2 regions of the Psychrobacter sp. DM8 genome follow, and region 1 is predicted to be linked to the other one. Evidence: riboswitches for the same ligand, from Rfam matches in the RefSeq annotation. Region 1 holds a riboswitch; the other holds the start of a gene.
The links. A riboswitch is a leader RNA that binds a small molecule or an ion and turns the genes downstream of it on or off. The one in region 1 is predicted to bind thiamine pyrophosphate.
Positions count from the first base shown of each region.

Region 2: it holds a riboswitch for thiamine pyrophosphate, as region 1 does, so the genes downstream of both, thiC (phosphomethylpyrimidine synthase ThiC) here and thiM (hydroxyethylthiazole kinase) in region 1, are expected to answer to the same signal.

Region 1 covers NZ_CP195538.1:2,020,265-2,036,997, forward strand. The annotation lists gene ACR64J_RS08540 (TerD family protein) at 1-349, shown strand, start outside; gene ACR64J_RS08545 (TIGR00266 family protein) at 511-1,263, shown strand; gene ACR64J_RS08550 (TerD family protein) at 1,339-1,947, shown strand; gene ACR64J_RS08555 (TerD family protein) at 2,063-3,322, opposite strand; gene ACR64J_RS08560 (ATP-grasp domain-containing protein) at 3,474-4,619, shown strand; gene ACR64J_RS08565 (sugar transporter) at 4,683-5,882, opposite strand; gene ACR64J_RS08570 (S1 family peptidase) at 6,226-7,449, shown strand; gene ACR64J_RS08575 (phosphoribosyltransferase domain-containing protein) at 7,520-8,782, shown strand; gene ACR64J_RS08580 (HAD hydrolase family protein) at 8,881-9,702, shown strand; gene ACR64J_RS08585 (cysteine protease StiP domain-containing protein) at 9,754-10,917, shown strand; gene ACR64J_RS08590 (HpcH/HpaI aldolase/citrate lyase family protein) at 10,998-12,065, shown strand; TPP riboswitch at 12,181-12,269, shown strand; gene thiM (hydroxyethylthiazole kinase) at 12,327-13,124, shown strand; gene thiE (thiamine phosphate synthase) at 13,121-13,780, shown strand; gene thiD (bifunctional hydroxymethylpyrimidine kinase/phosphomethylpyrimidine kinase) at 13,777-14,559, shown strand; gene ACR64J_RS08610 (DMT family transporter) at 14,604-15,542, shown strand; gene ACR64J_RS08615 (alpha/beta fold hydrolase) at 15,574-16,386, opposite strand; gene ACR64J_RS08620 (enoyl-CoA hydratase/isomerase family protein) at 16,630-16,733, shown strand, end outside.
Region 2 covers NZ_CP195538.1:113,246-129,978, reverse strand. The annotation lists gene ACR64J_RS00600 (uroporphyrinogen-III synthase) at 1-916, opposite strand, end outside; gene hemC (hydroxymethylbilane synthase) at 965-1,987, opposite strand; gene ACR64J_RS00590 (LytR/AlgR family response regulator transcription factor) at 2,157-2,894, opposite strand; gene ACR64J_RS00585 (histidine kinase) at 3,197-4,348, opposite strand; gene argH (argininosuccinate lyase) at 4,477-5,850, shown strand; gene ACR64J_RS00575 (oxidative damage protection protein) at 6,043-6,333, shown strand; TPP riboswitch at 6,415-6,531, shown strand; gene thiC (phosphomethylpyrimidine synthase ThiC) at 6,758-8,806, shown strand; gene ACR64J_RS00565 (AAA family ATPase) at 8,873-9,961, shown strand; gene ACR64J_RS00560 (DUF4276 family protein) at 9,958-10,611, shown strand; gene ACR64J_RS00555 (fructose bisphosphate aldolase) at 10,678-11,568, opposite strand; gene ACR64J_RS00550 (EamA/RhaT family transporter) at 11,758-12,669, opposite strand; gene ACR64J_RS00545 (ABC transporter ATP-binding protein) at 12,972-14,885, shown strand; gene ACR64J_RS00540 (alpha/beta fold hydrolase) at 14,932-15,810, shown strand; gene ACR64J_RS00535 (alpha-ketoglutarate-dependent dioxygenase AlkB family protein) at 15,977-16,606, shown strand; gene ACR64J_RS00530 (EcsC family protein) at 16,603-16,733, opposite strand, start outside.

The DNA of each region.
Region 1 (16,733 bases):
AGGTGACAACCGTACGGGTGAAGGCGACGGCGATGATGAGCAAATCAAAGTCAATCTAGCCAGCATTCCTGCTGATGTGAGCAAAGTTGCGCTATGTGCTATTATTTATGAAGGTCAAAGCCGTAATCAGAACTTCGGTCAAGTCGGCGAGGCGTATATTCGTATCGTTAATGACAATGGTAATAGCGAGATTGCCCGTTATGACTTATCAGAAGATGGTAGCACTGAGACGGCGATGATCTTTGGTGAGCTCTATCGTCACAGCGGCGATTGGAAATTCCGCGCCGTTGGTCAAGGCTTTAGCGGTGGTCTTGGACCATTAGCGTCTTCTTATGGCGTTAATGTATAGTCGCGGCTCTCTGATATTCTAATTCTTTAGAATAACTATTTCATAAGCTATCAAGGACGTCTCTTTACGTGTTTGGTAGCTTTAAAATTATTTAGGGTTTAATATTTATACGTGAGCTTTAAGGCACACATCAAAATTATTAGCATAAGGATAGGCAACTCATGGCGGCGACATTTAGCTTAATTGGTACTATTGAACCCTTTTTGCATTGTAATCTAAAAAAGGGTGATTCAATTTATTGCGAAGCCAATGCTATGGTGATGATGGAGTCCAACCTTGAGCTCAAAGGTAAATTGCAAGGCGGCCTTATGCAGTCGCTTATGCGCCGCTTTGCCAATGACGAATCCCTGTTTCAACAGCAGATTGAGGCCACAGGCGGCGAAGGCGATTGTTTGCTAGCCCCTACCCTTGACGGTGACATGCAAATCATCGATGTCGGCGCGCAGCAATATACGTTAAGTGATGGCGCTTTTGTCGCTGCACAAACAGGTGTCGATATCAGAGCCAATATTCAACGTAACCTTGGCGGCGCCGTGTTTGGAGATACCGGCGGCTTTATGGTCATGCAAACGCAAGGCAAAGGCCAAGTTGTCGTTTCAGGTTTTGGCTCCTTGTTCGAAATTGAGGTCACACCTGACAAAGACGTGATTATTGATAATGGTCATGTGGTCTGCTGGGACTCAAACCTTGAGTACAAACTCTCGGTCTCAACGAGCAAGAAAAAAGGCATCATGAGTAATATTATCAATTCAGTCACTAGTGGCGAGGGCATGGTACTTAACTTTTCAGGCTCAGGAAAAGTCATCATATGCTCGCGTAATCGTGATAGCTATCAGGGCTGGCTACAAAGCATCTTGGGTAGTAGCTCAGGTGGACGCGGCGGCGGCGGTGGATTTTTAGATAATATTTTATAACTTATTTTTTGTATTCAAATAAATTTTTGCTTATTCGCGATTTATTCCACGCACACCTATTATAAGGATAACGACATGGCAGTTAGTCTACAAAAAGGTCAAAAGATCTCTCTAAGTAAAGAAGCAGGCGGCGAGCTTACCAAAGTCAAGCTAGGTCTTGGCTGGGATGTATTCCAAGGTCCTCAGGATAAAAAAGGCGGGTTCTTAGGTAAGTTGTTTGGCGGCGGTAGTGGCGGCGACTCTATCGATTTGGATGCGTCATGCATTATGTTCGATAGTAATAAGCAAGCGGTCGATGCCATCTGGTTTAGCCAATTACAGTCAAAAGACGGCAGTATCGTGCACACGGGCGATAACCGCACAGGCGATGGCGACGGCGATGATGAAGTCATCAATGTTGATCTTGCACGTGTGCCAGCTAATGTGGTCTCTCTCGTATTTACTGTCAATAGCTTTACCGGTCAAACGTTCGAGACGGTAGAGAATGCCTTTTGCCGTATCGTAAACGCCAATAACAATACTGAGGTCGCACGCTATAACTTATCATCACAAGGGACACATACGGCAATGATTATGGCAAAGGTTTATCGTCATAATAATGAGTGGAAAATGCACGCCATTGGCGAGACGGCCTCTGGTCGCACTTTTCATGACTTGATGCCAGCTATCACGCCGCATGCTTAATGCTATTTATTTAAAGATTTATTAGAGTCAAAAAACCGCCCAGCGTTAATCGTTAGGCGGTTTTTGTTAATGTGGACTGGTTTATCATGCTATTGCTTTACTTATACTAAAGCGCTTACTTACTCCCCCGCTTCCAGCTAAAGCCCCAATTAAAAGCCTTGTCCATTTCTTGATGACCTTTAAAGTATTGGTTGATACGCTCAACATTGATACTGCCTTGCTGATTGACTAAACGTGCAATGGCGCACATTGGTGAGTTATTTGAGCCTTCAGTTAATCTGGTCTCGATTGGCGGCTGATCAGGCACATGAATGGTTACGACCCCGTCTGTTTGTGCCCAGTTTGGCGCGCCCTCGTAAATGAAGGCAAAGATAAACACCTCTTCAATTTGAGCCCACTGCTGACCATTGATATCGAGCCACTCGCCGCCGCTGACTTGTCCGGTTCTATCATCAGCACGCAATAGGACATAAGGCGCAGACTGCAAACTACCAAAACGATTGCCCAAGGCTTGGATTAACGTTTTCTCACCGTTTTTGAGATGAATCATCGCGCCAACGTCAAGATCAATTCCACCTGATTTATGCTGCTTAAACAGATCACCCAGCAGCCCTTTTTTGGGCGCTTGCTTAGCGGTATCTGGGCGCTGATTCCAATTTAAGTTGACTGATATTTTGCCAAAATCGTCGCGTTTTTTTAGATTAATACTGGATTGATTCTTGGTTAAGGTGATTTTGCTAAGGTTAATTGAAGGACTAGCGGGAATCGGCGGCGGTGTACTGGTTTGAGTGCTACCTGCCTTTTGGGTGTTCATAGGCTTTTGGGTATTGATAGACTGGTTCTGGCTTTGTGCTTGCACAGGTGCATCATCGCTGATTTCAACGCCGAAATGCTCGGACAAAGGTTTTAGGCCGCCCTCAAATCCTTGAGCGATAAAGCGAAACTTCCAGCTGCCTTGACGACGATAACATTCTGCTAAGATAATCGCTTTTTCATTGCGACCGCTCGCGCTCAACTGACTCGTTAATAGCACTTGACTGCCTTGCAATACTTGGATGTCGACATCGCCGATCTGTGCCAAGGTTTGCGCACTTGAGAACGCCAGAGCAATCTTATCTATAGTTGCAGGCTGCGCTGGCAGATTAATATCAAAGAATCCATCGCTGTCGTGCCCTCGAAAGCTCACGCTACCATCATCGCTGCGGGTCTGCCCATAAAATATCATATCGCCATCGCCGCGCACCTTGCCCTCGCTCGTTAAGCGGTAAGCGGCGCAATCAATCGCGTTTTGACTCAAAATACGGATGCTAATATTATCAGTTGGCAGTGGCGCATTGGCACCAGCAACCAGTTGTTGGACTTGGGTTTGGCTCATGAATAATCCTTGATTGTCTATAATAGTGTAGTCTGATTGCCCTATAGTAGCATGGATGCCATCAGCTTTTTAATGCTCGATTATGGTATTTATAGCTTATGACAGTGTATATAATAATGCTGATATTCATCACCGATTCATTGGATTAATTATGCCCAGCGACACTCGTACTACTACAGATATAGCCAGTGTTTGGCTTGCAGAAGGACAGTCAAGCCAGCGCGATATGCTCGCAAGCTTGCAAGCTCTCAAAGCAACATCTAACACACCATTTCACGTAATCGCTTCACATCGTCATAATAGACCTGAGATATTTGAATGTGCAGATAGTATTTATCGAGAGCCCCATTTAAGTATCAGCGATGATGAGTCATTGACAGATAACCCTGTTGAAGCTGAGCCTACTATGCCGCGTTGGCAGTTTGTATTAGAGCAAGCCCAACAACAAAAGGTAAAGGTGCTCCTCACGGGTCGCAATGGTATCGATTATGAAGCGCACCGTGATACCTTTAGCGCTGCTGGTATTCGTCTATTGACGGGCGCAACGAGCGTTGACGCCTTAGAGTCTATCGATGATAAGTTTGCCTTTATGCAGCAATGTCATGCTCATAATATCCCCGTAGCAGACGCTTGGCGGTTTGATACTACCGCTGAGCTAAAAGCCCTTCTGGCCCAGCATAGTCATCAGCCGCTATGCGTAAAGCCAGTCACAGGTATCTTTGCCCAAGGATTTTGGCGGCTTGACTCTAGCAAAGCGTCAGATGAGGCCTACGATAGTTTTGAGCACTTGTACTTTACCGAAGCCAAAAAAATAAATACCCAGCAATTTATAAGTGCTTATACCAATAGTCAAATGGTAAAAGAGCGCCCTACTCCTATGCTGCTTATGCCTTTTTTACCAGGGCAAGAGTACTCTATCGACGTGGTCTGTGAGTATGGCGAAGTCTTGGCCGCAATCACCCGTCATAAGACGGGAAAAGTTCAGCACATTGGTTATGAGAAGCCGGTTATGGAGGTTGTCGTTCCGCTGATTAAAGCCTTTGGCTGCGACGGTATCGTCAGCGTACAGACCAAAGCTGATGATGAAGGCCTGCACCGCGTCCTTGAGATCAACTCGCGACCCTCAGGTGGTATCGGTTATACGGCTCATAGCGGCGTCGATCTGACGCAAGTGGGATTTGGTTATTGGCTTGGACTCACGGACAAGCCCAAACTTGAGGATATCGTCAAAGAAATCACACCTTGTCAGGTACGCTCGATTATGACCAGTGTGAAGATAGAAGAGCAAGCACTATAGTAAGGTCGTTTTTATTCTGGGTCATTACCTATAATAAGATGCGCCTTTATCATAGGTAATGATTTAATGGTTGTTGGCACGTAATTCAGGAAACCGCTTGATCATAACGATAACGAGTAGCAGCGCTAACACAGCAATAGCAGCGCCGACGTAACCCACGCTTGAGAGTGAGATATAGGTGACTGCGTAACCGCCTAGCAATGCACCCGTACCTATCCCTAAGTTGATGATGCCAGAGAACATCGCCATCACCATGTCTTGAGCGTTAATATCGATTTCTATCACTTTGGATTGGATGGTCAACATCAGCAGTATCATGGCGGTACCCCAAACTATGGTGACTATGCCAAATAACCATATCGACGTTGCCGTCCATGACATGAGTAGCATTGCGCCTATTATGAGCACCGTGGATGCTAGCATCATGGTCGTGCTCGATCTGTCACTCCAGCGACTAAATATATAACTGCCGATGAGTCCTGCGCCGCCAAATAATAATAAAATAAGCGTCACTAAGTTCTCACTCATCGCGCCGACCCGATTTAAAAAAGGTTCGATATAAGTATAAGCGGCATAATCTGCGGTAAAGATGATAAAGCAGAATAAATAAAGGCTGACCAACAAAGGATTATTAAGCAGTTCTGGAATTTTTCTAAAGGAGCCGTTAAACATACTGGGCAATGTGGGCAGCAGCTTTGCTTGTAGCACAAACACGATAAAAGCGATGATTCCGATACCTGCAAAGGTGGTACGCCAGCCAAACCATTGACCTAATATACGCCCTATAGGCACGCCTAATACCAGCGCTAAAGACGTCCCTGTAGCCAATATACTAAGCGCTAATGCTCGCTTGCCCTCAGGCGCTACTCGCAGCGTTATCGCTGCAGTGATGGACCAAAATATCGCGTGCGAAAAGGCAATCCCTACTCGGCTCACCAAGAGAACCTGAAAACTCCATGCAAATACAGATAAAGCATGACTGGCAATAAAGACTACAAATATAGCCAGTAGCAAGCGCTTACGCTCAAACCTACTGGTCAATAGCATCAGAGGCAATGACATAAGAGCGACGACCCAAGCGTACAGCGTCAACATCCAGCCAGTCTCAGCGGCTGTAATCGAAAAGTCTTTGGCGATATCGCTGAGCAGTGCTACAGGGACAAATTCTGTAGTATTAATCACAAAAGCGCTGACACCCATCAAGATCACTCGAAAGTACTGCGTGCGGCGAGATACTGAATCCACCTCAAAGTTATTTTCCATATCACTGACTACTATAAAAAAGTGCTCAGATAGCACGGCTGACCCAAGAATGAGTGCTAGGACCTAGGAAATATGAGTAAAGAGTAATGCTCACCAATTTGCAGTAATATAGCTCTACTTTTAAATCCAGTTTCGTTCAGCGGCATATTCTAGTACATTGTTTTTTAATTATCTATCAGACTTATGTTCACGGTAATTGATTAAGTTCATCAAAATATCTTTGCCCTCCAATTCTCTGCAAAAACCGTTAGAATAGATACGCTTATGCACAACATAACTGTATATTTATAAGGGTAAATTTAGGGACTAAGCCCATGACAAAAACTCAAGCAGAGGGTAAGCGATGAGCGCACAGACGACGCTAGTGTTAGGCGCAAATACGGTTATTGAGCAACCCAACTGCTTAGTCGCTTTTACAGCCAATAATTCGCTTACATTTGGTCAGCAGCTCGGTCTGCTTTGGTTGCCTTTAGATGACAGACGAAAAGCCGCTTGTAGTCCCGCCTATCTACATGCGTCCAAAGACTGGGCGCAGCTAGATGATGCTAACAACCCAAGCGCATGGCAACTTAATTTGCCAAAATTGTTTGAGACGCAAAACGTGAGCTACTTGCAACTCATTGCTTATACTTACTACGAGCCGAGTTTAGATTTACCAGCGGTTGAATTAGACACTATCAGTCTGACTTTGAATGATAGTGCTATTCATTATGAATTTGTAGCCAATGAGCGTCATGTCAAAGCCGCTATAATATTAGAGATTTATCAGCGTAATGGTCAGTTTAAGTGCAGGGCGCTGGGTGAGAGCTCAACCCAAGGGCTAACAAGCCTAGAGCAGCGCGTGCAGGTGAGCTTAGATACTCGCCTGCCAGATACTCATGCGCTCATTCAATCCGCGCAGCAGCAGCAACGAGACCAGCGCAATAATGAATCGCGCCCACCGCGTCATGTCACCCCTGGCGAGACGTGGACGGGTACAGCGTTCGCGATTGATTCCTATCATCTACTGACCTGCTATCATGTCATTGAGTCGGCAGCGATGATAGGTATCCGTCAGCAAGGGCAGCCTGACCGCGAGGCGCAAGTGGTGATGAGCGACATCGGTAGTGATTCAGCTATCATTAAAGTTTGCGAGCCACTACCGAGCCATCTACCACTTGCCCAGCAGTGCTCAGATATATTAGGCGAGACCATTACCACCTTAGGCTTTCCGCTATCAGGCGTCAGTAGTCAGTTGCAAGTGACCCAAGGTTGTATCTCGGGGTTGACAGGGTTTGGCGATGATATCCGCTATATGCAATTTACCGCGCCTATCCAACCTGGCTCTAGTGGTAGTCCCTTATTATTGCCAACAGGCGAGGTCATCGGTATGGTGACAGCCAGCCTCGTTCATGAACAGGCACAAAATATGAACTATGCAGTGAAATTTCAGTTATTATCTGCCCTGCTTGCCAGCGCTGGTATTAGTTTGAATAACTCACACTCTGTATCAACCTCAACGTTGAGCACACCACAACTAAGCAAACAAAGCCGCAGTGCGCTATGGCTGGTGGGTTGTCAGGGTTAAAATCCCTTTACACTTATATAAAATTATAACGTTACTAAATATCGAAAATTAGAAACACCAAGGAATATGAATGCCAAATCAGCAACACAGTACGAGCATCACCCTACCTCGCGGTACCTTGAATTTAACTTATCAAACCAATAGCGCACTAGATAATAATACCCCTTGTCAATTAGAAGACTTACTTGGGTTTGCGCAGCGTATCAATCCCAAACGTGCTTTTTTGTTTGTCTCAAAAGTCTTAGGTCGGCATATTCCTGTCGCGCCTAGTACCATGCGCACTGCTTTTACGCATTTGGCAAGTTTAGTGCCTAACGATCTGCCTGAACCCATTTTGGTCATAGGTATGGCGGAGACTGCCGTGGGATTGTCGGCAGGCGTTCATCAAGCGCTACAAACGCGCTATTCTAACGCGCTACTACTAAACTCTACGCGCCATGCCCAGCATAGCGATAATAATAAGGAGACTTTGCTGACGACGTTTAGCGAAGATCATAGTCACGCCAGCCAGCATCTCATTTATCAAAGCTCTGATAGAATCACTCAAGAGCAGCTACTCGCCAGCAAGACCTTGATTATGGTCGATGACGAAGCCTCAACGGGTAATACTTGCGTTAACGTGGTGACCGCTCTACGTCACTCTGGTCTAAGCCAGTTAGAACAAGTGCATCTAACGACTTTGGTGGATTGGTCACTCAATCAAGAGGCACCTGATGCTGATGACTACATCTCTACTCGTTTGCCTGATATCGACTTTCAGCGTCATCATCTATTGTCTGGGGCGTGGCAATGGACGGATGCACCCAATCCTGAACCTATCGTTATGCCTTCGGTAGATACCACAGAAGCAGGCTCGCAGCCGTTGGGTAATACTGGCAATTGGGGACGCTTTCCGACACTCGATAGTACCGATGGCTTTGCTGATTATCTTGCAGGGTTTCAGTCCTCATTTACCCGTTTTAGTGGACGAGCGACGTTTGATAAAGCACAGTTGCCTGCGCGGATTTTAGTACTCGGTAGTAATGAGTTTGTGTGGTTGCCGTTTTTATTGGCAGAATGGCTTGAGCAAAATACTGACTCACAGAATAAAGTGAAGTTTAGCGCCTTAACGCGCTCGCCTATCGCACTCGGTGGTGCGATTACTACCATGATCAGTTTTCATGACAATTATGGATTGGGCATGACTAATTTTGCTTATAATGTCGAGCCTAGCGATTGGGATTTGATTGTATTGTGCGTGGAAACGGCTGCTGATAGTGTGGATGATATGTGGCAAGGTTTAGATAATGTTTTGGTGGTAGGTTGTGATGATGGAAGTCTAGATTTAGCCTAGGGTGTGGTTAGCGAAGCGTAACCCACCGTTTAAACTTACGAAAAGGTGGGTTACGCGACCAGCTTTTTTAACTTTATACTTCATTAACGGACACTTTTATGACCACCCCTTTCTTCCAGACCAACCCCGAAATCATCAAACCCTACGCGCTCATGGATTTAGACGATACGCTATTTCAAACGCAGCGTAAGATCGACGCTTGGGACTTGCCAACGGCTAAATCTGAGAGCTTAGTCTGCGCCACGGTAAATAAACAAGGCGAGCCGTTAAGTTTTATGAGCCAGCGTCAAGCGAGCTTTTTTAATTGGCTCCTTGCGAGCACTGAATTGATAGTCGTCACTGCACGCGATCGAGACGAGATTAAACGCGTTAAACTGCCTTTTGACAGCTGGCAAGTGCTGACTCATGGCGCGATTGTTTTGACCAATGATGGTAAGCTTTTGAGCGCGTGGCAGCAGCATATGTATCAGCAGCTAAGTCCTTTGCAAGACAAGCTTCACCAGCTTAGCCAGCTATTTGCAACTCATAGCAAAAATGAGAACAGTCATCTGGTATTTACGCCGCATATCGACAGCTTTAGTACTGGTTCTAGTAACAAAGAATTAACCATCTATCTAGCGATAAAGCACGCAAAAAAAGACCATCAAGCGCTAAAAGAATTGGCTAAAAAATTGCCTACACTCATACGTGATTTTGAGCGACACTTTTATGTCCATGTGAACGCTAATAATCTTGCGATACTGCCACATGCGGTGCATAAGCGTCACGCGGTGCAGTTTTTATTAGACCAGCATTTAGATGTCAAACGTCCAAGTTTTGGTTTTGGTGATAGCTTAGCAGATTTACCCTTTCTACAATTGCTTGACTGGTACGGCATGCCCAATCATGGTCAAATGCATGACCATACTAGTCGCAAGTAAGTTTGATTTTAGAATATTAATAACAATCGCTTATACAAGTAAAACATCTTTATGACCCATCATAATATACAAAAATTAGATAAATACGGCTCAGGCAGCTACCTATCTTCTGACGTCACCGTACTGCTCGACATCGTCGATAAAGATGCGGTTGCCGATGTGCCTACTCAACAAAAAGAGGCGCTGATTCAAAGCGGGCAGCGTCATTATTCGGACATGTTGACCCTAGAGCAAGCACCAACGACGATGCACGAGCAATTATACCAGCAGGCATTAGCGCAAGGTACAGATAGAACAGCGACTGATATTGCTAATTTGGCTTATACATTGCACGATATCTTTGTGCAGACAGTCGATAATGAGCATCCGCTGGTACTGATCAGCTTAGTGCGGGCAGGTTTGCCGATTGGCGTGTTATTGCAGCGTGCCCTATCAGACGATAGCGATAGCGACTATAACTTGCCCAGTGTGCATTATGGCATTAGCATCATTCGTGATCGCGGCCTGGATCCTATCGCTATGCAGATGATATTAGATGCTCATCCAAACAGTCCTATCATATTTGTCGATGGCTGGACAGGCAAAGGCGCGATTTATCAGGAGTTGGCACGTAGCCTTCAGCCATTTAACGATAGCAGTCATCCTCATTTTGCTACTATTTTTCATCAAGGAAAAGACGTTATTCCCCTCCTGACACTCGCTGACCCAGCAGGTGTCGCTTGGCTTGCGGCGAGCGAGGAGGACTGGCTCATTCCATCAGGTCTACTAAATAGTACGGTGTCAGGACTGATATCGCGTAGCCTGTATACCGAGCCACAATCGGGACTACATCGCAGTGTATTTTATGATAACTTAGTAGAGGTAGATCATAGCTTAGCCTTCGTCGATCATAGTGATGCCGCGCGCCGCGCCTTGACGAAGCCCTTGCAACGTTTGCCAACTTTTAAGCAGCCACGCTACCAGACTGCTCGGCTTATAGATAAAATAGCGGCGGATTATCATATTACTAATCGCAATCGTATCAAACCGACCATTGCCGAAGCGACGCGAGCGATATTACGCCGTGATCCTGAGCGCATTTTGCTGGCGAGCACCGATCATCGGGATACGGTATTATTAAGGCATTTATGCGACGATCGCGATATCACTATTAACGTCTTAGGTGATAAAATATTGCCTTATCAAGCCATTACTTTGATCAAGCAGCGTAGCTAAAAAGATTAGCATTTAACGACCTAGTCCTTGATAAATCCTGTCTATTAAAATTTTATACTCACTTATTTATGATGCCTACTATGTCAGATACGTCAAACAACGAATCAAATATTTATAGCCATACTCAGTCCTATACGCATCTGATCACTGAGCGTCACGATATGATTAAGCCGATCACTTACCATCCTTATCAGTTAGGTGCTAGCCTATATATGCCAGCCACTCGTGAGGATATTTGGCAAGTGATTAAGCGCGATAAGTTACCGACGATTAACAGTATTATTATCTGCCTTGAGGATGCGGTCAGCCACAATGATGTCGAGCTGGCACTTGAGCGTTTGCAGACTCTGCTAAGTACTTGGTCAGCGCATAAAGATACCATTAATAAGCCATCAAATAATACTCAGGCAAAAATTCAAGGCCAGCCAACGCGCCCGCTAGTATTTGTGCGTCCACGTAATCCGATGATGCTACAGCAGTTAGCAGATTATCCTCATATCGATCTGCTCGACGGTTTTGTCATGCCCAAAGTCGATATGTGTAGCTTGTCCAATTGGCGTATGGCCTGTCAGAACTTAAGTGACGATCAGCTGTTGATGCCAACGCTTGAGACTGCTGCGCTGTTTAATCCGCACCATAATCAAGAGCTGGCTATCGGCTTTAAAGAAGCCTTTAGTCAGCCAGTCTTTGCCCTACGTATCGGTGGCAATGACTTGTTTGCCACCTTGCGCCTGCGCCGCCCCAAAAACAGTATCGTCTATGACACGCCTATAGGTACTTTGGCCTATCAGCTGCTGGGCTGCTTTGTGCCGCATGGCTTTTATCTGTCTGCCCCTGTCTTTGAATATCTCGATCAGCCGATGCTGTTTATGCAAGAGCTTGGACGCGATGTTAGTTTGGGTTTGGTAGGCAAAACCGTCATTCACCCCAGCCAAATTGCCTTAGTGCAGCAGGCTTATTGTGTGCCGATAAATATGCTTGATGAGGCGCAAGCTATCCTCCATACTGAGGCAAAAGCGGTGTTTAAATTTAACAATACCATGTTAGAGCCTGCGACTCACCGCGCTTGGGCGACTGAGATCGTCAATCGCGCCGAAGTGTTTGGGACAATTAATAACAACAGCAATGAATTTAATTCAAGAATGTAAGTTAGATTTACCAAGTCTTGTATTGTATTACTTTGATAAGCTCGGTAAGATGCTTTGTATTGGTATAGATTGATTAAAACCTTTATCCTAAAAGTTATTATATAAAATATCAAAACGTTATTCACAGGGGCGCCGTTAGGCTGAGATGTACCCTTAGAACCTGATCCAGATCATACTGGCGTAGGGAGTGTATAGCCGTCACCGTATCCACTCGTGATGCTATGTGTTTTCTCGCCTGCCATTTTTAGTTATGGAGAGAAAATGCATCCTCAATCGATTCATTCTTGCTTTACCTCATTTCGTACTCAAGCGCCTTTAGTACACAACATCACTAACTTTGTCGCTATGAGCACCGCAGCCAATGTTTTACTAGCCGCTGGTGCCTCGCCTGCTATGGTACATGCCCAAACAGAAGCACCAGAGTTCGTGCGCTTATCTCATGCGCTCACCATCAATATTGGCACGTTATCGCCAGACTGGCTTGATAGCATGCTGACAACCGCACAAGTCGCTCATGAGCAAAATATCCCTTGGGTCTTAGACCCTGTAGCAGTCGGCGCTACCGCTTACCGCTTGCAAAGCTGTGAGCGCTTATTAGCGTTCAAGCCTGATGTCATCCGTGGTAATGCCTCTGAGATTTTGGCACTAGCGGGTATGAGTAGTCAAAGCCGTGGTCCTGATAGTGGCGATACCGTTGAGGCAGCCAAAGTTGCCGCCGAAGCTCTCACCAAACATGCCAAAGTCGTCGTCGTCACAGGCGAGGTCGATTGGGTCACTGATGGCACGCAGCAATGGAGCGTACATCATGGCGTACCTATGATGACTCGTGTGACCGCGATTGGCTGTGCACTGACGGCTTTAATCGGCGGCTTTATCGGTAGTAACCGCGATAATCTGACAGGCGCTGTCATCAGTGCACTCTGCTATTACGGACAAGCAGGTGAGCTGGCAGACAAGGCAGCCAAAGGTCCTGGTAGCTTCTACGTTGAATTCTTGGACGCCCTTTATCACTTAGACGCCGATCAAGTCTCTAACAATGCCAAGGTGACCATTATATGAATACCTCTACCCCAAAAACCACGCACAAATCTAGCGAGGCACTGAGCTTGTACTTAGTTACCGATAGCGCCATGTGCACGGAGCGCGGTTTGATTGATACCGTTTGCGCAGCGATTGACGGCGGCGTCACGATGGTACAACTGCGCGATAAACACGCTAGCGATGATGAGTTGTACCAGATAGCCTGCGCGCTCAAAGAAGCCATCGCTGGACGCGTGCCACTCGTGATGAATGATCGCGTTGCTATTGCCAAAAAAGCCCAGCTTGACGGCGTACATCTTGGTCAAGGCGATATGGCAATCGATGCAGCGCGAGCTATTTTAGGCGCGGACGTTTGGCTGGGACTGTCGATTAATACTCTCAATGAGCTACAAGTAGCGCACGCCAAGCATCTCTCGCAACTGGACTATGTCGGTATCGGTCCTGTCTTTGCCACTCAAACCAAACTTAATCACGCGCCGCCTATCGGTATAGAAGGCTTGAGAACTCTGGTCGCACAGAGTCAATTGCCTAGCGTGGCTATCGGCGGTATCGGTCAAGACAATGCAGCTGATGTTTATACCACAGGCTGTGATGGTATCGCTGTAGTGTCAGCAGTTTGCGCCGCTCTCGATCCAAAAATCGCCGCCAAAACCTTGTTAGGAGCAAAACAATGATCGCCAATATTTTAACGATTGCGGGTACTGACTGTACTGGCGGCGCGGGTATTCAAGCTGATATTAAAGCCATTAGCGCCAATGGCGGCTATGCGATGAGCGTGATCACCGCCGTCGTCGCGCAAAACACCCAAGGCGTCCAGCAAATCCAGATGCTACCTACCCAGATGGTACGCGCGCAAATTGACTCGGTGTTTAGTGATGTGCGCGTCGATGCGGTCAAGATCGGTATGCTGGGCAGCGCTGACATGATTCACTGCGTGGTTAAGGCCTTAGCGAAATATCAACCTAAAAAGGTGGTACTAGACCCCGTCATGGTTGCCAAAAGTGGTGACCGCCTGCTTGACGCAGATGCACTGTCAGCGATGCGCAAACTGCTACCCCAAGTCGGACTCATTACGCCCAACCTACCAGAAGCGGCAGATCTGCTTGGTGAAGATGAAGCCAAAAATCGTGACGAGATGCTAGCGCAAGCCAAACAGCTAGCAGTACCGACGTTTTTGAAGGGTGGACATCTACAGCAAGACGATTCGCCAGATTTGCTGTACGTCGACGGCGTGCATCAATGGTTTGAAAGCGTGCGTGTCAATACCAAAAACAGTCACGGTACAGGCTGCACGTTGTCAGCCGCGATTGCGACCAATTGGGGGCGCGGCGAGCCATTAGATATTGCCTGCGCAAAAGCAAAAACCTATTTAACTGGCGCGCTACAACACGCAGACAAGCTTGAGGTGGGGCAAGGTCAAGGGCCTGTGCATCATTTTTATGAGTTTTATTAAGTTTAAAACATTCAATAACTAAGCTGGTTTAAAGAGTACTTATTATGGTTAAAAATGGATTACCAGCACCTTACGTTATGCTTTTATTAGCGCCCCTACTTTGGGCGACAAGCAACGTGACAGGCAAGCTTGGCAAAGGCTGGCTAACCCCGTATGAGATGACGTTTTTTCGCTGGTTTATTGCCACCCTTATCTTGACGTTTTTTGCTCGCAAGCTTATTGAAAAAGATTGGGCGGTGATTAAGCAGCATTGGCTGTGGTTGTTTATCGTTGGCGGGGGTGGTTTTGCTTTATTTAATATTGTTCTATATAGCGCATTCTCAATGGGAGCATCCGTCGTCAACGTGTCTATTATTACGGCACTAATACCTTTTGGAGTGATTTGTTTTAGCGCTTTTATTTACAAGGATAATCCGCACCTATTGCAGTGGCTAGGCATTGGGATTGCTTTTATCGGTGTGATTTGGATTTTGACAGGGGGACAGCCTTTTATATTATCGCAATATAACTTTGCGCTTGGCGACTCTTTGGCTTTAGTGACCACAGGTATTTATATTGCCTACTCTATTGCACTACGTCATGCACCCAAGATTCATTGGGCAAGTCTCATGTGGGCGATGAGTTTGGCAGGTTTAGTGGTTGCGACGCCGTTTTATGGTTATGATTTGGCACAAAACGGTATTCACTTTCCAGATTGGCGTGGCTGGCTCATGTTGCTTTATATTGCGATATTCATCTCCATTATCTCTAAGCTGTTTTATATGGAGAGCGTCATTCAGATTGGCGCTAATCGGGCGTCATTGGCTATGAACCTACTACCTGTGTTTGGTGCGGTAATGGGGGTAATGTTCTTTAAAGACGAGATGATGACCATGAATCATATTATCGCGCTTGCGCTGGTTATGATAGGTATCATCAGCTCAGAGTATGGGGCTGCGCTAAAACGACAACCCCATATGCAGCTGGCAAGTACTAAAAATTAGCTAAGATGACTGATACTAGGACTGACGAGTACTAAGACTGGCGGGCTAAAAATTTGCTCATCACTTTATTGACGGCATCAGGCGCCTCTACCGTTGAGGTATGTCCTGAGCCTTTAATGACCGCAAGCTTAGAGCCTTCGATAGCAAAGTGCATACGCTCAGCCTTGCTATAAGGCGTTGCCACATCCTCGTCACCCACAATGATGAGCGTCGGTGTGGTAATGCTGCCGAGCTGATCATAGATGCCTTGACGCTCAATTACTCCAGTTGTTGCCTTGACGACGCCGCTCTTACGATTACTCTGTAGCATGGACAGCCACTCTTTGCGGGCAGTTTTTTGTGCTTTGTCGTTCAAAAAGGTCGTGCCAAACATAATCGGCATGACCTTTTTGCTCACCCGTTTCATTCCCAAAAAGCGAATTGCAGTCACAAGCTTCTTGTAGCCAGGAATATTGTCCGGATCCTCAGCATCAGCAGAGGTATCTATTAGCGTCAGCGTATTTAATAGATCAGGGCGCTTAATAGCGACGCGCTGCCCGACAAAACCACCCATTGATAGTCCAACATAGTGGCAGCTATCGACATTTAGTATATTGAGTAGCTCAATTGCATCACCTGCCAGCGTGTCCATATCATAGCCGTCTTTGGTAATCTGTGACTGCCCTTGCCCGCGAAAGTCAAAAGCGATACAGCGATAATCGTCTTTAAAATGCTCTACTTGATTTTCAAACAAACGCGTATTCCATAGCAGTCCGTGAGCAAAGAGCATAACAGGCTTTTGCTGATCATCTGGCGCGCTGTCTTCATAATATATATTGGTATTATTGATCTTGATAAATGGCATAACGACTTCCTTGTGTTGGTATTAGTGTTCAGGTATCCGTATTTGGATACGGTTAAAGCGACTTGACCAAAGCAACTTGGTATCCTGTATTAGGATAAGTCACAAAGACCCGCTTTTACAGTAGTATTTTTGCACGAGTCGTTTTAATGTCTTATAGTGGCGTTAAAGTGCATAGAATGGGGTTTATCCTTATCATAAACTGCTATAGTATTTGGTCACTCCCAACCTTTTAAAGGATATAACATGTCTCAGGCTCTCGTCGACTATCAAAGCGACAATCATATCGCTACTATCACCATGAACGATCCCAAAACACTCAATGCTTTTAGTACGCCGCTCAAGCAAGC
Region 2 (16,733 bases), 1.0 Mb from region 1:
GGTTAGAATGGATAGTAGATAGTATAGTCTCAGGCGCTAAGTCCTCTACGCGCCAGTAATCAAGCTTTGCATCATCTAACATATTAGCTAGGCGCTCGCCTAATACTATGTAAGTAAAATCATTTAGCCCAAATTTTTTTGTTACCAAAGATTTGCAAGGTGCAGCGCGCCCTTGAGTGACGATACTTGTCCAGTGCTCAAAAGCGCTACCACTACTAATAAGGACAATGGGTTTTGAGGTAGTAAAAGTCGTCTGCTCACGCCAGCGCTGATAACTCTGTTGCGCATCAACAGGCATCACGCGCTCATACCAGGCAATACTATCGATATGGACACCGCGCGCCTGTAACGTATCAACCAATAACCGCCGACCACCCAAACCGCGCCATACAAGCAATTTATCGCCTTTTTGTAGAGACTCAATCTCAGACATAGCGAGCATGCCTTCGTTGTTAGCAACCATAGGTTGTAGCACTTGATAGTTGATAGGGCGCTCATCACTTTGTAGGACAGCAGCTGTCGCTGTGCCAACTGCAATAATATGACTGGGCGCTTCATTGTTAGCTTTGTTGGGTACAAATACATCAGGCGACTGGGCTTGCAAGGCTAAAGAGTCACTGCCTGTCTGTTCTTGGACTTTTTGTTCAAGTTTTTGCCATACCCCAAGGCCAGAGGCGGCAGCCGTTGGACTAACGATGACAAGCGCCTGATAGTCACCTGCCATCCATCGCTTCATCACCTGCACCTCTTGCTCAGTAATGGCGCGTGGTTGCAAGGCAAGCATCGGCATATCAACTACGGTCAGTCCAGCGCTTTGTAGCAGATGCGTCAGCGGCGCGGCGCGCTCTACTGGGCGCGTATTGATCACTATATTTGAGGACAAAGCAGCAGACAATTGATCTAAATCGGATGACATAGACATACCATTAGGTTTGATAACGTAAATAGCCTGTTTAAAATTACATTATTGGCTTTGGTAAATGGCGGATAATATTTCATCCGCCCCTTTAGCAAGGAGCATATCTGCCACTTCAATACCCAACTCATTAGCCTGCGACTCTTGCTCATCTTGCGTACCCGTCAAGGTAATACGTTTGTCCGCTTTGAGCAATCGGCTACCATCCTCAGACCCTACGCGGCCACGTAGCCAAAGCGTGTTGCCATTATCATCATTACCGTTATCCATATTATTATCGAAACTGTCCGCCATTTGTAATACCGCAAACGCGGCAATAGGTACCTGACAGCCGCCTTGTAGATGCCTATTAAGCGCGCGCTCTGCGATTAGGCGAATACGAGCCTTGTCATCGTTCAGCGGCGCAAGTAAGTCCATTACTCGCGTATCATCTTCGCGGCACTCAATTGCAAGCGCGCCTTGTCCGACCGCAGGCAGACACATATCAATATCCAATTCACTACGAATACGCGCATCAAGCTCAATACGCTGTAAACCACTGGTTGCCAAGATAATTGCATCATAATCATTAGCATCAAGCTTACCTAGGCGCGTGCCGACATTGCCGCGCAGGGTTTTGATTTGTAAATCTGGTCGATAGGCTTTTATTTGGCACTGGCGGCGTAGACTGGCGGTACCAACGATAGCCCCTTGTGGTAGCTCATCGATACTTTGGTAGCTATTAGATACAAAAGCGTCTGTGGGCGCTGCACGGGTGCAATAAACGCCAAGCGTAAGCCCTTGTGGTAGTTGCATCGGTACATCTTTTAGCGAGTGTACGGCTATATCCGCTTGTTTATCGTACAACGCCTCCTCTAGCTCTTTGACAAACAACCCTTTACCGCCGATTTTGGCTAAAGGCGTGTCCAAAATCTTATCGCCCTTAGTGACAATTTTGAGCAAATTAATAGTCATGTCAGGATATAGTGCTAGCAGTCGATCTCGAATATGCTCAGCTTGCCATAACGCTAAGGGACTTTGGCGTGTTGCGATGTTTAGGGTAGTCAAGGCAGGTTGTCGCTGGTTACTCATAAAAGACCTCAAATCAATGTATTGCTAACGTCGTAAAGTAGGGACGCAAAAAAATACCCCTATTTAAGCATAAATAAGGGTGTGATGATACGGTATGAATGATTTGCAGCTCATGACTAATGCTCACTAAACAACTTCTAAATACAGCAAGATCTACATAAGACGATATCTACATACTCTGTATTTTTTCACGTAGCGCAGGCAGATGGCGACGGCTAACCGCTAGGGTCTCATCAATACCCTTAAAGCGAACTTGATACTGACCTGCATCTACTGTCTCCAAAAAATCTAAATAGCTTAGATTAATAATGGCATTGCGATGTACACGAAATAGGCGATCGTCAAATTCTTGCTCAAGCTCTTTTAGAGTCTCATCAATCAGTACAATACCGTCTTTGTGGCGCACTTTGACATACTTTTGATCAGCGGTACAGTAATAGATGTCTTTGAGTTTAATGAGCTCAACGCCGCGATGAGTCCGTGCTGAGATATGCTCACGAATAGGCCGTGCTGTTGGATCCTCAAGTTTACGGATCTCATTGAGCTGGGCGGCATTTAAGCTTTTGGCTTTACTCAGTGCCTCTAACAGCTCATCTTTATTAGCAGGCTTGAGCAGGTAACCAATCGGATTGGCTCTGAGTGCGGCAATCGCATAGTGATCATAAGCAGTAACAAAGATGATAGCAGGCGGATGCTCAAGCTTATTGAGCTCATGAGCGCAGCGCACACCGTCCATCTCAGGCATACGAATGTCTAGTAATATAATATCGGGTTGATGAGACTTTACGGCGGTAATAGCTTCCATGCCAGTCGTTGCCTGAGCAACCACTTTATGACCTGACTCTTGCACGATTCTCACCAAACGCTCACGCGCTAATGGCTCATCATCACAAACTACAATCCGCATGTAATATCCTCTCTTAAACTATATGTGACCGCTATTTAGTAGTATAGATATTATACTGGTATATGCTCATATTCTTTTAATACTATCTATCACTTATTTATTCACTACTTTACATAACCACTGTATTTCAGAAGCTGTAAAAAACCCTTTTAAAGACAATTTTTTGAGGTAAAAGCCTGTTGCGTTATCTTTTTACATCAATTTAACTCGTGTTATTTATAATAATAGCTAGACCATTATCGATAGTAGTAATAATGTAGCAATAAATATGCCAGCTGTTAAAAAAGGTTGTTTTAAAAGCGTTACAGACCAACATCTTGAAGCGGATAGTTTATCTTAGTGATGATCTGTTCAGTTGTGACCGTACTGTTGATAGTAGCGCTATCGCCAAAGTAAGCGCGCAAACGCTCAGTTTGAATGTAAAAATCCATGTGTTGCTGCAAATCATAAATAACCATTAAAGTCTTGCTAGGCAGTTGCACGGTAATCGTAATGATAACGCGGTGCTGCTCCCACGTGACCTTTATATGAATATCAATGGTCTCAGTAGTCATCTCTACGACGTTGAGCAGCATCTTTTCCAGAACACTTTGCAAGGTGAGTGAAGTGATGACCATGTCATACATGATATCTTCTTCAGGTAGAGACCAATTGACAATCAGCTTGTCCGCCAATCGGCTCGACTCTATCGCTATGTAATGCTCACAAAGCGCAATCTCCTCTTCAAAACTGATCTCACGAGCGCCATTGAAGCTGGCACGAAAGAGCGCTGAGACGTGCTCTAGTAATTTAGAGGCGCGCGCAGGATTAGAATCCATAAGGGCGATTAGTGTATTAACGGTATTAAAGAAAAAGTGCGGAGCAATACGGGCCTTAATCATATCGTTTTGCGCGCCAAGCTTGTCCTCAAATGAGGCTTTGAGAGCGTTTAGCTCCATGTAGCGGCGTAAAAAGTATAGGATAAAGACTAAAGTAAAACCGCCGCCCACAATACTATCGAGCATAACGTCTATGATAAACGTTCGAGTATCGTACTTGAGCCAATCAAAATTAATCATTACCAACTGCACTAAAATCATAGTTACAGCAGAGCTGATTATAAATAGCGCTATGATATAGACGCTGACTCTAACGTTACTCATGCTTTTAAATATGGGTCGCAGATAATCGATAAGATATAAAACAGGAAGGATTGAGATGACGTTTTGAAAAAAATAGCCTGCAAAAAAAATGGCAAAATCAGACCCTGTAACCAAATCTTGGCGCTTAGTGATAGTAACAAATAACGACCAAAAAAAGAGGTACATCAGCCACTGCCAAGGCTTCATCATGACCATGAGCTTGGGGATAAAAAACTCTAAGCGCGCCGCTAGTAAGGCGACCTCATCATTTGCTATACTTGAGTGCTTATTCTTATGAGTAGTCTTAGACCGATATGAACGCCATTTCTTCAAACCCTGATAGCTCCATTGATTCTGAGCAAAATAAAAAGTCACCTGTCTCTGATTCTAGCACAGATACTATGAGCAGCACTGAACAAAACGATTCGTCAAATGCTGCTCTAAATAGTCAGGGCCAGCAGATGTGGGGCGGGCGCTTTAGTGAGGCCACTGACAGTTTTGTCGCCGCTTTTACCGCGTCAGTTGGCTTTGATCAACGCTTTGCCCGTCACGATATCCAAGGTTCAATTGCCCATGCGACGATGCTTGGTCGCTGCGGTATCTTGGCTGATGATGAGGTTACAACGATCATAGAAGGTCTACGGCAGGTGCTCGCTGAGATTGAAGCGGGCGAATTTGAGTGGTCCATTGCCCTTGAAGACGTACATATGAACGTCGAGTCGCGTCTGACAGACATGATTGGCGCAGTTGGCAAAAAACTGCATACGGGGCGTAGCCGTAATGATCAAGTGGCAACCGATATTCGTCTTTGGCTAAGGGAGGAGACTGATAATATCATTGAGCTACTCGTGCGCTTGCAAAGCGGTCTCCTTAATCTGGCTGAGCAGCATACCGACACTATCATGCCAGGCTTTACCCATTTGCAGACCGCGCAGCCAGTAAGTTTTGGTCATCATGTCATGGCTTGGTTTGAGATGTTATACCGCGATACCCAGCGCCTAAAAGATGCTCGTCGCCGTATGAATCAGATGCCGCTCGGTAGCGCAGCTTTGGCTGGTACGACCTTTCCGATAGATCGTACCATCACCGCCGAGCTGCTAGGCTTTGAGGGCATTTGCCAAAACTCACTTGATGCCGTCTCAGATCGTGACTTTGCTATTGAGTTTACATCGAACGCTTCGATCTTGATGATGCATTTATCGCGCATGAGCGAGGAGATTATCTTATGGATGTCGGCGCAGTTTAATTTTGTGCAGATACCCGATCGCTTCTGTACCGGCTCATCTATCATGCCACAAAAGAAAAACCCTGATGTGCCAGAGCTGGTACGCGGTAAATCAGCGCGCGTCTTTGGTCAACTGATGACGCTGCTTAGTCTGATGAAGAGCCAACCGCTCGCTTATAATAAAGACAACCAAGAAGATAAAGAGCCGCTATTTGATTGCGTCGATACGTTGACCGGCTCACTCCTTGCCTTTGCTGATATGCTACCGAATATCACTCCAAACATCGAGGCTATGCGCGCCGCTACCATGAAAGGCTATGCGACAGCGACCGATTTGGCCGATTATCTAGTGCGTAACGGCGTCGCCTTTCGCGATGCTCATGAAGTCGTCGGTCATGCAGTCGCTTTGGGTATCAAGGAGGGCGTTGATTTGAGTGACTTGTCACTAGCTCAATTACAACAATTTAGTGACGCTATCGGTGATGATGTCTTTGAGTATTTAACGCTTGAGGGCTCACTCGCGGCGCGTGATCATTTAGGCGGCACAGCGCCCAATCAAGTTAAGCAAGCGGTCATTAACGGCCGAGCCCGCCTTAAGGCTTTTGCTTAGTTGATATTTACCAACGTATATCTTTTATAAAGATACCCGCCATTGTTGCGGGTATTTTTGTTCATTCTCTTAGGCACACTCGCTGTTACCTTCTATACACCTGATAGCCTTTGCTAAATTGACTAAGACCGTTATCATAGATAAATACTAATATTTAATAAATAATTTCATAAAATCAATAAGGAGCACCTCATGACTGAGACCTTTAACCCGCAAGCCAATACCGTATTTTGCCGCAAATATCAGCAAGATTTGCCAAAGATGCCGCATCCGCCTTTTCCAAACAAAAAAGGTCAAGAGCTACAAGATACAGTTTCTGAAAAGGCATGGAAAGAGTGGCTTGAGCAACAAACCATGCTCATTAATGAAAATCATCTGAGTATGATGGATCCTGAAGCCAAAAAGTTTTTGACTGAGCAGCGGGATAAGTTCTTAGATAATGAAGACTACGAGCGTGCGCAAGGTTGGACGCCAGAGAAATAAAGCAAACTGCTATTTATCCTAAGCTAATTTTGCTACTATAAAGCTTGCTGGTGTAAACCTGCCAGCAGCAAATTTACAACACTGACAGACTCGGGGTGCGGTGTGCAATTGGTCACAAGCCAGTGCGCATTCGCTGAGAGATCACCCGCCGAACCTGATGCGGTTAGTACCGACGCAGGGAAGTCTTAAGCATACGTTATACCTATCTATTAGGCGCGCAGAAATGCCTTTTTATTACCATACTGTCTCTTATCGCTAGAACACGTTGGTTAATATGAAGTGGCGCCTACTGATTTTTGAAGCGTTTGACTGCCTATCATCGTAGTAAAACGTTTTATGCAATTAAGATAGATATAAATTCTATGCTTGTCCCGCAGCTACTGGCGGTGTTGATTTTATTCAAAACAACACGCTAGGACAGCATATGACAGCTTCAACCCTAATATCAAAACCTAATCAAAAATCGTCTGACAAAAAAGCCGATGCACTAAAAACCCCTGCCCATCGCACCTCTGCCGATGCCCGTTTTGAGGAGGACGCTCGCGACTTGCATCGTGTTCTCCCCGCTTCTCGTAAAGTCTATATCCAAGGATCGAGATCTGATATACAAGTGCCGATGCGCGAGATTACACTTGATCCTACGCCTATTCAAGACGTTGATGAGTCGGACTGGGAGCACAACCCGCCGTTTTATGTCTATGACACTTCAGGCGTTTATACCGATCCCGATGCTCATATTGATCTCACCAAAGGGTTGCCTAAATTACGCGAGGGTTGGATCGCTGAGCGCGGTGATACCGAACAACTAACAGGTCTGTCTAGCTCATACGGGCAAGCCCGTGCACGTGACATTAGTACCGCTAACCTTAGGTTTGCGCACATCGACAAACCGCGCCGTGCTAAAGACGTCGATGGCAAAGTAGGCAATGTCACGCAAATGTACTACGCGCGCCGCGGTATTATCACGCCTGAGATGGAATACATCGCTATCCGCGAAACACAAAAACAGCATGAGTTAACTGACATGCGCCAGCACGAGGGTGAAAGCTTTGGTGCCAATACGCCAAAGATTATCACCCCTGAATTTGTCCGTGATGAAGTTGCCGCTGGACGCGCCATTATTCCAAATAACATCAATCACCCTGAGTCTGAGCCGATGATTATCGGACGCAATTTTTTGGTGAAGATAAACGCTAATATCGGTAACTCAGCGCTCGGCTCCTCTATCGACGAAGAAGTGTCAAAAATGACGTGGGCGACGCGCTGGGGCGCGGATACGATCATGGATTTATCAACGGGTAATCATATCCACGAGACCCGTGAATGGCTGATTCGTAACTCACCCGTACCCATCGGTACCGTGCCGATTTACCAAGCATTAGAAAAAGTCGATGGCGTAGCTGAAGATCTGACTTGGGAGATATTCCGCGATACTTTAATTGAGCAAGCCGAGCAAGGTGTTGATTATTTCACCATTCACGCAGGCGTGCTGCTACGCTACGTGCCGCTGACCGCCAATCGTTTGACAGGTATCGTCTCGCGTGGTGGCTCTATTATGGCGCAGTGGTGCTTGGCTCATCATAAAGAAAGCTTTTTATACACCCATTTTGAGGACATCTGCGAGATTATGAAACAGTATGATGTCGCGTTTAGCTTAGGAGACGGCCTGCGTCCTGGCTGTTTGCAAGACGCCAATGACGAAGCGCAATTTGGTGAGCTACGTACCCTTGGCGAATTGACTCAAGTGGCCTGGGAGCACGATGTACAAGTGATGATCGAAGGTCCCGGACACGTGGCGATGAACCGTATAAAAGAGAATATGGACTTGCAGCTTGAGATCTGCGCGGACGCGCCCTTTTATACTTTAGGGCCGTTGACGACTGATATCGCACCTGGTTATGATCATATCACTAGTGCTATTGGGGCGGCGATGATTGGCTGGTTTGGCACCGCCATGCTCTGCTACGTGACGCCCAAAGAGCACTTAGGATTGCCTAATAAAAAGGATGTCAAAGACGGTATCATCACGTACAAAATTGCCGCTCATGCCGCCGATCTTGCCAAAGGCCATCCAGGGGCACAAGCGCGTGATAATGCGTTATCCAAAGCCCGCTTTGAGTTTCGCTGGGATGATCAGTTCAATCTAGCGCTCGATCCTGATACCGCGCGTGAATACCATGATGAGACTTTGCCCAAAGACGCGCACAAGTCGGCGCACTTTTGCTCCATGTGTGGCCCTAAGTTTTGTTCGATGAAAATCACGCAAAATGTGCGTGAGTACGCCAAAGGCTTGGAAAATAAAGTCACGCCAAGTAGCGGTGATCTTCAAGACGAGAACCACCGTATCAAGCAGGTCGATACTGAACTGGTCGAGCAAGCCCGTGAAGCGAGCTTAGAGGAAGTTCGCCAAGGCATGAAAGAGATGACCGAGAAATACCATAGCGAGGGACGACAGTTGTACAAAGAGGTGTGAGAGTTATAGTTTTTAAGTTAAACTAGTCAAAGAGTTTTACATTTTATTTCACTAGTTGAAAACATTATGAATCATAACCAGCTATCTTCTTTGTCTATTACAGGATTTAAGTCAATTAAATCCTGTAATATTGAGATGACAAACCTTAATGTTTTGATTGGCGCAAATGGGTCAGGAAAAAGTAATTTTATTGGTTTTTTTAAATTTATACATGAATTATTAGACGAAAACTTACAGAGCTATACTAGCAAATCTGGTGGACCAGATAGCATATTGCACTTTGGACGTAAGTCTACAGAACATTTAAAAACAGAGCTACTATTTGGTAATAATGGTTATAAGTTTACCCTCGAAGCTACTCAAGATAATCGCTTAATGTTTACCAATGAAAGTTTATGGTGGAATATGCGTGGAGATTGGCATGTGGGTTCTGGTCATTTTGAAACCTATGTTCATAAACATCAAAGTAGAACGAGAATATACGATTATACAATTCCCACTATAAAGAATTGGCGAATATATCATTTCCATGATACTAGTGATACTGCTGTCATGAAACAACGAGGCATGATTAACGATAATATGTACTTAAGACCTGATGCAAGGAATTTGGCTGCTTTCTTGTTTCTTCTTAAAGAACGTTATCCAAAGCATCTAAAACGTATTGAACAAACTGTGAGGTTAGTTGCCCCATTCTTTGGTAAATTTTTACTTAGACCAAATCCATTAAATTCAGAACAAATTGAGCTTGAGTGGTTTGAAGATGGCTATGACATCCCTTTTAAAGCACATCAATTATCAGATGGTACTTTAAGGTTTATTTGTCTATCCACAGTGCTTCTACAACCTCAAGAATATCAGCCCGAAACTATTTTAATAGATGAACCTGAGTTAGGTTTACACCCTTATGCAATAACTATTCTCTCATCATTGATAAAATCAATTTCTAAAGAAAAACAGATAATAATCTCTACCCAATCTGTTGACTTAGTCTCTGAGTTTACTTTCAAGGACTTGATTGTGGTTGATAGAATTGATCATGAGTCAAAATTCAGACGTGTTCACGAAAATGAAGAAATACAACAGTGGCTTGAAGAATACACACTTGGTGAAATATGGGAGAAAAACCTATTAGGAGGAAGACCCTCGCGATGAACAGAATTTTTATTTTTTGTGAAGGACAAACGGAAGAAACATTTGTGCGTGACGTACTTTGTACATTTTTTGAGCCTCAGGGTCTTTATGTTTACCCTATAATTTTTTCAACTAGTACGGGACATAAAGGTGGTATTTCAAGTTATTCGAAAGTCAAGCGTCAAATAGAAATGAAATGTAAAGAAGACTGTTCTTCTTGGGTAACAACGCTGGTGGACTATTATGGACTTCCTGAAAACTGGATTGGTCTTAATGAATCTAAGAGAAATGTTAGTATTTTTGATAAGATTTTGACAATCGAGAAGGTTTGGCAACAAGATATGGGCTGTATTAACTTCATACCGAACCTACTATTACACGAGTTTGAAGCACTATTATTTTCACAACCAGAGAAATTTTCAGATTGGTTTGAACAGGAAGACGTTGATCTATTAATTCAAGAAACATCCAGTTTTGAAACTCCTGAACATATTAATAATAGTAAAGTTACTTCCCCTTCAAAAAGAATACTAAACCTATTGAAGTCTTATCAAAAACCTCTTCATGGTAGTTTAATAGCTCAAGAAATAGGTCTAGATGAGATTAGAAATAACTGTCAGCATTTCAACTCATGGATTGAGAAACTCCTATTGCTCAAAGCACAAAGTTAAAATCCCAACAAACATCATGTTGGTTGGGATTGAATTGCACATAAGTCATTCACTGTCTACGCTTACTTAAACCTTTGACGCTTCATAAATCTCATTGATCGAGTTATCAATGGTCTCAGCAAACTCTTTATCGCTCTGCTGCTTACTTAAGCCTTCGGTAAAGGCACGTGAGAAGCTGGCGATCATACCTGGGTTTTGCTTGAGCTTATCACAAGCTTGCTGGCGGCTGTAACCACCTGATAGCGCGACTACTTTGAGCACTTTTGGGTGATCGACGAGCTCTTGATAAAAGCCCTCTTCCTCTGGCAAAGTCAGTTTAAGCATGACTTGGTGATCGTCGTTTAAACGATCCAGATTGCGCAAAATATCTGCTTTGAGTATCACTTCACACTCGTGTTTTTGTGCGCTATCAATATTGACCTCAGGCTCAACAATGGGCATAAAGCCTTTAGAGATGATTTGTTTGGCGACATCAAACTGCTGCTGTACGACAAGCTCAATGCCATCGACGCTTGGCTCATAAATGACTGAACGCATTTTAGTACCAAATACAGGGTACTTTTTAGCTTTATCAAGTAGCGCATCCAAATCTGGCATCGGGCGCATCACTTGCACGCCGCTCATTTGCTCAGCTAGACCTTTATCTACCTTTAAAAAAGGAACGATGTTTTTATCTTCCCATAAGTAGTTGGCAGTGGACTTGCCGTTTACTTCACGATCCATCGTATCTTCGAATAAAATCGCACCAAGGACGCGCTCATTATCAAAGCAGTCGCAGGTCATAATGCGGGCGCGCATTTCATGCACTAAATCGAACATAGCATCATCGCTATCGTAGGCATCACCGTTTACGCCGTAATTCTCTAACGCTTTAGGCGTACTGCCGCCGCTTTGATCGAGTGCGGCGATGAATCCTGAACCCTCTTTTATACGTTGTAGTTGTTTTTGATATTCCATTGATTAAGTATCCTCTATTTATTGAATCTTTATTTTATCATAACGTGTTATAAGCGCTTAGCGATGTTCGTTCCTAACGACGTAGCAACACCCATAGCGAATTATAAATTACCTTACCATAAGCGCTAGCATTTGCTTGTATTTAGTCGGTTAACCGTCAAATTTTAATCAGTAAATCCTAACTCAAGTTTACGCCAAAAACAGCACCGCAACGCAGCAGATAGCCAGCAGAATTCCTAACATATTAATGCGATTAAGATGCTCTTTAAATACGCCAACCCCGATAAGGGTAGCGACGGTAATCACCCCAACATTCATACCCGTAAAGACGATACTTGGTGATTCAGACAAGACTTGATGGGCGCGCACATATGCATAAATATTACCCATGTTTAGTACGCCAAGCAGCAGACCTGCTGCCAAAGCATTGCCCTGCCAGCGCACTCGGGTGATAAGCAAATAGATAAATAACAGCACAGCTGCCAAGCCAAAACTAACAAATAGCGTTAATGGAAAGGCGGCGCCCTGCTTGGCGACTTGCTTAAATAAAATATCAATAATGCCATAGCCGGCCCAAACACCGAATAACCAAAGTGGCGTCTGCCTAGCGTATGAGAGAGCACTGTTATTGCTAGTCGTGCTGTCGCTAGGATGATCTATATTAGCAGTACTAGTGGTAGCTATAGCCAAGTGCTGCGGGCGATACACCAGCGCGCCTAGCGCTAAAAAACCCAGCAGTAGGCCAAATATACGTGTCCCTGTCAGCACTTCACCGAACCATAAAAAAGCGGCAATGATAGGAATAATCAGTGATAAGCGCTGAGCGGCGTCCGTGGCAACCATACCTACCGCTGAGATAGCACGGCCAAGAATAACAAAAACGAGCGGCAGTAAAATACCAAGGGCGATGATAATGCGCCATGCGCCGCCAAGCGTACTGATAGCGCTGACATCAGGTTTGAGCAGGACTAGAGTGAGTAAAAAGGCAACAGGGTAACCGGCGACAATCGTTTGACGAATATCTATATCTTTTTGCCGCAGCACTTTTAATAGCACCGAAACGGCAACGCTGCACAGCACTGCAATAATCAAATACAACATCAGTTTTGCCCTCAAATAAAATAAATCGATGTTCAATGTTTTCAAAATTAAGTCAGTAGAGAATGTAACAATATATTTCATAATCAGCAATGATTATATCTCGACTCACTTATATGTACCTCTAAATAGTCCTGATAACTAAGAGTATCCTCATCAGTCGATCCCAGCTTACAATTAGCCTGTAAGCCTGATAATGAAGTTTGATAAAATATCCGATTATTCTAATCCTAAAAGTAAAGGCACAAAACCGCGAGTACTAATGCTGGTTTTTGTACGCTGATACTACTGTCTGTTTGCTACCTATGAATGCACTTTTTCGCTTTTTTGAAACCCGTCTGCCCGCTTTTCCTGAATCTCCAATGCCGCTACCTGCACCTCGTGATGGTCTGCTAAAGTTCTTGTGGGCCTGTACCAAAGGCCTGCGTGGCTGGCTGCTGCTGTTTATGGTGCTTTCAGCGGGTATTGGCGTTTATGAGGCCATGCTGTTTGCTTGGATTGGCGATATTGTCGATTGGCTTGGGATTTATACCCCGCAAAATCTATGGCTAAAAAAAGGCGATATGCTCCTGCTTATGTTTGCAGTGATGCTAGTTAGCCCCTTTTGGATTGCCTTATCGTCGTTTATTCATTTTCAGACCTTACAAGGCGTATTCCCCATGCAGATGCGCTGGCGTTTTCATCAGCGTATGCTTGGGCAGTCGATGCAGTTTTATCAAGATGAGTTCTCAGGTCGCGTCTCAGCCAAAGTAATACAAACGGCGCTTGCGGTACGTGATACGGTGATGACGGTCACCGACATGTTTATGTACGTTACTGTTTATTTTATTACAACGGGCGTCATTTTATTTAATTTAGACAGCTTATTATTGATACCTTTTATCGCTTGGTTCATCTTAGTCGCTTTGACGATGTGGTATTTTATTCCTAAATTAAAACAAACTGCTATCGTACAAGCAGATGCTCGCGCACTCATGACTGGACGTATTACCGACGCTTATGCCAATATCATGACCGTCAAGCTCTTTAGTCATTCACGCCGTGAGCTAGGTTATGCTAAAAATGCGATGGGTCAGTTTTTGGGTACGGTACACGCGCAAATGCGCTGGGTAAGCTATTTGGAGGTTTCAACTCATCTCATTAGCGTGATTTTGGTCAGTAGTACCGCAGGTATCGGCCTTTATTTGTGGCAACAAGGCGCCGTTGGCGTCGGCGCGATTGCTGCGGCGACGGCGATGGCACTACGCCTAAACGGTCTGACCCGCTGGATCATGTGGCAAACCGCTAGCCTGTTTGAGAGTATCGGTACGGTACAAGACGGTATGCGCACGTTATCAGCGCCGCAAACTATTATCGATGTACCAAATGCGCCCACTCTAAAAGTCACTGACGGTCATATTGTGTTTGATCAGGTTGATTTTAGTTATGAAGGTGAGGAGAATGGCGATATTGAAGGGGCGCGTATCGATGAGGTCAAAACGGTTGCCGCATCAAACTTGTCACAAGTTAAACTACTAGATAACTTTTATCTCGATATCAAACCAGGCGAAAAAATCGGTCTGGTTGGGCGCTCAGGCGCAGGTAAATCAACACTGGTCAATTTGCTCTTAAGATTCTTCGATGTCGATAGTGGCAAAATCTGTATCGATGGACAGGCTATAGACAAGGTCACTCAAGAGTCCCTGCGTCAGCAAATCGGTATGGTTACCCAAGACACTTCCTTACTTCATCGTACCGTCCGCGAAAACATCGCTTATGGTCGACCTGATGCAAGCGATGACGAGATTATAACTGCCGCCAAACAAGCGCAGGCTTGGGACTTTGTCAAAGACTTATACGATGATAAAGGCAATACAGGTCTTGATACTCATGTTGGTGAGCGCGGGGTTAAGCTCTCAGGCGGTCAGCGTCAGCGTATCGCTATCTCGCGCGTCATGCTCAAAAACGCGCCGATTTTGTTATTAGATGAAGCCACCAGTGCCCTTGATTCTGAGATTGAGTTTGCCATTACTGAGAGTCTAAACGACATCATGACGGGCAAAACGGTCATTGCGATTGCCCATCGCCTCTCAACGATTGCCGCCCTAGATCGCTTGGTGGTTATGGAGCAAGGCCAGATCATCGAACAAGGTAGCCATGAGGAGTTACTCGCGCTCGGTGGTGTATATGCGCGCTTGTGGCAACGTCAAAGTGGTGGGTTCTTAGGTGAAGATAACTAAACCATTATAAAGTTAAACGAATACAAAGTATAAGGATAGTGCTGTCATGCAAGATTTTGCCAAACCGATTACCCTCAAAAAGAAAAAAGCGCGGTATTACGATTTAAGTACTCTTGGCGCACATACAAACACTAAGCGCGCGCCTGCTCATTTTTATGGCGGTAATGGCTTTACTGTCGGTAATTACAAACCGCTGCTCACCCAGCTTTCCACAAATTTTGATATCAGCGCGCTGGCTATGCGCGGCTATTGGTATGATAAGCCAAAGGCAAAAGTGTTGACCCGCCAGCAGGATGCCGATCTTCTTATTAAGTTTTTGGAGCAGACGCAAGATAAGCCTGTAGTCGGTATCGGTCATTCACAAGGCGCGACTGCGACCGCGATGGCAGCGGCTAAACGTCCTGATCTGTTCTCAAAGCTATATTTAATTGAGCCTGTGACTTTTACCAAACGCCAAGCAAGGCTATACAAGCTCATTCCTCGTAAGGTTCTGCTCACTCGAGAACCCTTTAAAAGCGCGCTGAGTAAACAAAATATTTGGTCAAGTGTGACAGAGCTTTATGATAACTTACGTAGCAAAAATGCCTATCGTCGTATCTCAGACGAGCACTTGCACCTCTTTGCTGAGCAAAGCCTTGAGCTGCAAGACGATGGCAGTTACCGCTTTATTTTTAGTCCAAAGCAAGAATTGGCAAGCTATTTTGGCATACCCTATATCGACGACGCCCTAAAAAAGACCCCCGTTCCTTATACCTTAATTATCGGTAAACCCACTATTTTTATTAACGATCAAGTCCGCAAAAATTGGCAAAAATTCGTCCCTGCAGATCAGCTGATCGTTATGCCTGAAAATGGACATCTACTCCCTGTAGAAGCGCCAGAAGAATGCGCTAAGCTCATCCTAAAAGACTTCAATGACAAGTAAACAACATCTTTAATCTATAGGGTATAGTAAATACTAAATAAAACAGATACATTTAATTTTAACGCGCAACTGATATCAATTTTCCTTGCGTGCTGTGTCGTTGCAGCCAGAGGCTGCGCAAAATTAATATCAGTTACGCTTACAATGGACTGACTCTAGATGCCCTATGACTGATTTGTTCCCGCTCACTCCTCAGCACAATTTACTACCCTGTGATGGTATTTTGAATGATTTTGGTGTGGTGATTGAGGACGCTAATGCGTTATACGAAGCTTTGTTGGCTGACTTGCCTTGGCAATCTGATCGTGTGACTTTGTTTGGCAAGACACATATCACTAGCCGCAAAATTGTCTGGATGGGTGACGACGGCACAAGCTATCGCTATTCAGGCCATACGCATTCGAGCATTCCTTGGTCAGACGCTGTGTTTCATGTGAAACAATTTATCGAGAAATTACTACTAGCGCGAGGTATTAAGGCCAATTTCAACTCCTGTTTGCTTAACTATTATCCGTCAGGAGCTGAGGGTATGGGCTACCATGCTGACGATGAAAAGGAGCTAGGTGACCGTCCTATTATCGCGGCGCTATCTTTGGGCGCCACACGCAAATTTGTCTTTAAACACAAAACTATCAGACACCAAAACAAGCCTGTCAAAGCTGCGCTCTATCTTAAGTCAGGTCAGCTGCTTGTCATGCGTGGGGATACGCAAACGTTTTGGAAGCACAGCATCACCAAGACCACAACTGTTGATTCGGGCCGTATCAGCTTAACCTTTCGGCGTATGCTCGTTTAAGTTGACTCTTGACGATCTAAAAAACGCTCGCGGTAGCACTGATACGCCGCTTCACACACACTTGCCGTATAATTGGCATTGACGCCGCCTGCGACCACAGCGCCTACCGCAGGAATAATCTGCGCCG